2 regions of the Pseudogracilibacillus sp. SE30717A genome follow, and region 2 is predicted to be linked to the other one. Evidence: riboswitches for the same ligand, from Rfam matches in the RefSeq annotation. Region 2 holds a riboswitch; the other holds the start of a gene.
What was found. A riboswitch is a leader RNA that binds a small molecule or an ion and turns the genes downstream of it on or off. The one in region 2 is predicted to bind cyclic di-GMP.
Positions count from the first base shown of each region.

Region 1: it holds a riboswitch for cyclic di-GMP, as region 2 does, so the genes downstream of both, SPD48_RS05485 (methyl-accepting chemotaxis protein) here and SPD48_RS08545 (chemotaxis protein CheX) in region 2, are expected to answer to the same signal.

Region 1 covers NZ_JAXHDF010000003.1:62,490-64,699, reverse strand. The annotation lists gene SPD48_RS05485 (methyl-accepting chemotaxis protein) at 1-800, opposite strand, end outside; cyclic di-GMP riboswitch class I at 1,151-1,256, opposite strand; gene SPD48_RS05480 (fumarylacetoacetate hydrolase family protein) at 1,418-2,044, opposite strand.
Region 2 covers NZ_JAXHDF010000004.1:317,632-319,841, forward strand. The annotation lists gene SPD48_RS08535 (hypothetical protein) at 1-127, shown strand, start outside; gene SPD48_RS08540 (response regulator) at 222-578, opposite strand; gene SPD48_RS08545 (chemotaxis protein CheX) at 619-1,074, opposite strand; cyclic di-GMP riboswitch class I at 1,181-1,286, opposite strand; gene SPD48_RS08550 (hypothetical protein) at 1,664-2,179, shown strand.

The DNA.
Region 1 (2,210 bases), on a different contig from region 2:
TGGTTCAAGGCGGTCGCAAGTTGAGCCGTCTCGTCTTTTGTTTTAATATTAATTTGCTCCTGTGATAAATCACCATTTGCCAAATAATCCATTCGCTCTGCTACCATACTAATTGGCTTAGATATTTTATTAGAGAATATCCATATAACAATGATTCCAATGACTAAAGCTACTCCCGTAACTATAAAAATGATATTTAAAATTTCTTTTGCAGGTGCATTAAAATCCATTTCATACGTACCAGCAACTACATTCCAACCCCAATTAGCATCCTTTTTAGAATAAGCTACTTTTGGTGCAATATCATTCTCATCGTCCGGCATTGCCCAAGAAAAGTACGTATATCCTCCGCCCTCATTTGCCATTTTAATATTTTCTTGAGTTGCTTTAATTCCATTTGGATCCGTTGAATCCCACGTATTTTGACCTTCTATCGTTGGGTGTGTAATAACATTACCTTCATCGTCTAGAATAAAGATATAACCATTTTCCCCCAAATTAATACGCTCATTAATTGGTCGGTGACCTTCGGAATTCTGCTCACCCAACACTGCAACCTTTACTTTTTCTTGTGCATCTTCTAAAGGAAGGGTTCCTTTTTCTACTTCTTCATTTAATGCTTCAATCATTTCAAGCGTCATTTCAACACTGTTTTTTAAATTTATTGCACCAAGTTCGTTAAGACTAGTTTCACTTTTTTGATAACTAAAAAACCCTAATATACCTAATGGGATTATTAAAATTAAAATAGAGACAATGATTAATTTTGTTTTAATAGAGTGTACATTTAATTTTTTCATCATTTACTTCCTCTCGATGTTTGTCAAAGCTAAAATGTTTAAGATGAGACTCTAATTGACGTAGAACGCGAGCCACTTAGCGTAGAGCAATTCCACACGGCATAGAATCAATTGGCGTAACGTTTTTAAAACGATTTTATCTTAATTAAAAATTACTTGATTCATAAAAGAACATTCATTTCTGTGGCGAATACCTGCGTTAATCGTATAAAAAAATATTTTATGTATTGCAGTTAATCATCCATCTCCACCCTTCTTGTAATCTACTGTTCTATTAATAAATAGACAGAAAAAAAGCTACCCAATAAAATTGAATAGCCAAAAAGTAAAAGTAAATAGTACTATCCTATTTTGGTAGCCAGGCGATCATAACTTATACAGTATAATTTACTATAATCTGTCTTAGACCCTAGAGCTTTGCGCCCAGACCTTTCGGACTGTTTGCCTTTTTCTTGTTTGGATTTTTATGGGCATAAAGACATATTATATTATACTAAATGAAAAATCAATAAGACGACCTAGCTTTTAAGCGTCAAACATTTAAACATTTAAAAGAGATAGTTATTATCTCTAGTCCATTTAACTTATAGTTTTTATTTACTTGCATGTTAATTCAATTATTCGAATACTATCACACAAGTTCCAAGTTCTTGCTGGCTCCATTTAAGTGAAAGCTGATCGTTGTGTTTTAATGCTCCTACGCCTGAAGGGGTGCCAGTAAAAATAATGTCTCCCTTACCCAAACCCAACTTCTTCCCTATAAAATGAAGCAACGTCTCCAAATCAAAAATCATTTTGGTAATATTCTCTTCTTGCACTACTTCGTCATTTATGAGTAAAGCAAAATTTTGCTTCTTACACTGATCCACTCCTGGAAAACGAATAAATTCGCTTATGATTGCTGAATTTCGGAAACCCTTCGACAAGAGCCAAGGATAACCTTTTTCCTTTAACTTTTGCTGAACATCTCTTAATGTTAAGTCCAAACCAATCGCCATCTCATCTACTAACTGATCCACTGTTTTTTCTGGCGTATAGTCTTCGGCAATTTTAATGACTAACTCTGCTTCATAATGAACTTCTCCTTGATGCTTCGGCAATTGAATCGTAGCACCATCGGCTTTCACTAGCGCATGAGTCGGTTTCGTAAAAATGACCGGTTGGTCCGGAATTTTATTTTTTAATTCCTTTACATGTTCCACATAATTTCTTCCTACACAGTAAATATTTCTAATCGTATCCATATATCCTCCAACTAGTTGTATTTATAAACCTATTATACTCTATAGAACCTTTCGCGACTAAGGTATCTTGGCATCAGTTATAAATTGAAGTTTAGATACCCTCGATAGATGCATAGTCGACAACAACCGATCATAAAATCATGAACGATCAAGTGAAAACACCTCT
Region 2 (2,210 bases):
TTGGGTGGTCTCCTCCTTATCAACAATTGTAAGTGCGATTGGAGCAGGACTTGAAAACGAGGAGCTTGTTCAGGACATTACTTATGGATACCGACAAATTCATAGATATGAAAAAAGCAATCGATAATTCGATTCATTTAGTAATGTCCAGCCTCGCATTTTTTAAAAAGTAGTTAATCACTCAATATACTGGATACTGGAAATTTTCCCAGTGTACTTAATTATAATATTTTGTCTAATGCTTCTTGAATTCTTTCAGGAGTAAATGGTTTTACAATAAAATCATTCGCTCCAGCTCGTATTGCATCCACTACCATCCCTTGTTGCCCCATAGCAGAACACATAATAATTTTGACTTCTTTATCTATTTTTTTTATTTCTTGAACTGCTTCAATTCCATTCATTTCTGGCATAGTAATATCCATTGTAATTAACTCTGGTTTTAGTTTCTTATATTTTTCCACTGCATCTTGTCCATTTTCTGCCTCACCCACAACCTCATGGCCAAGCTTTGTCAAAATATCTCTCAACTGCATACGCATAAACGCTGCATCATCAGTCACTAACACGGATGCCATTCTTATATCCTCCTTATGTTTTCAACTATCTTTGATTCATTTAATCAATCAGCAAATAGGTATTCATTGTCCCCACGCTTTCAAAGTTAACAGTTAATTTTAACGCCTGTTTGTGTCCGTGAAGAACCGTGTTTCCTTGCATAATAGTCGGGGAAGTAATATTAATATCTGTTCCATCCTGAGAAATGCTTGTGGAAATTCCACCAGCAATCATATTCCCTAACTCGCCGCTAAAGGAAAGTAGCATTTCACCTTCCAATGGCATGCCAAACATTTTTTCACCGATCGACCCGAATGTACTTTGCTGTCCTGTAAAAACTAAGTTGCCACGAATATCACCTGTTATTCCGATTAGAACCCCATAAAATAATTGTAAATCTTCCTTTACCATTTTAGGCTTCTCTATTTGATAATCAATTGGTATGACGGATTTAATAGACGACAATGTTCCATTCAATAGTTTTGTTACTACGCTGCTTCTTTGCTCTGTTGTCATACTCAGCATCATCCTTTACTGTTAATCTATTTTTTAACACAAAAAAGGCTATTCAATAAAAATACGAATAGCCAAAATGATTCAATCCAAAAATTGAAATAGTACATTTGGCAGCCAGGCAATCATAATGTAAATAGTATTTTTTACCCATTAACAAAGTAGACCCTATAGCTTTGCGTCCTATCCTTTCGAATAGTTTGCCTTTTTCAATTTCATTTAGTTCTTTTGCACTAAAACATAATCCTATCCGATTTAGAGAAAAAAAGCAACTAACTTTTCGAAATAGTGATTTATGAATTAACTTATTTAACTATTGCTAAATTTAAAGAACTAGTTATCATTCTTCCAATGCGGTATTTTTTTTCAGACTTGGCTAATTTTCGGTTGCCTCAGCTTTTTCCTAAAAAAGAACTATAAGTTTAAATACCTGTCCAATATATAGCCACAAGATTTTATAAAAATAGGATTTTTGATACTAAATATTACTAACCTATGACTAATGCGACTCAAACCTTTCAAAAATATATAATATTAACAAGGATTTATCTACTTCTACATTGAAATAAGTAATTAAAGGAAAAATAGGTAGGTGAGCATACTGATCAAAAATAAAGAGGAACAAAAAAAACTAATGGAACTGTTTTTTAGAAAGCAAAGAAATGGCATTCGTCCCAAGACAATTGACTTGAAAGAAGTATATTTTGAAGAGTTAGTTAAAGTTTTTAAAAAACAGCTCAGAGAAGAAATCCGCATGGAAAAACGCGGAAATTATGTGGACATCTATACACTCTCAGGTACTCTCCATATTCGTTTACGTAGTGACCAAGTTCCTTATCCTACATTAGTTATTGCAAGCTTTACCATCAAAGGAGATGATAATCAAAGAACGGAAGAAAATTTCTTTAATTGGTTAAAAAAATTCTCTACTCAAACTGGGTTCCAACGACTTATGTTGGAGAATTGTCATAGTAACGAAAGTACATCCTTCGCAAGAAAATATGGTTTTTTACCACTTTATCAACAAACCGTTCCAGGACTTGATTTCATTTTTGAAGAAAGTTATGAGATGTACCTGGATGCCTCACTTATTAAACAAATACGATAACGGTTGTAAAATATGGTTTGGATAGATGTTA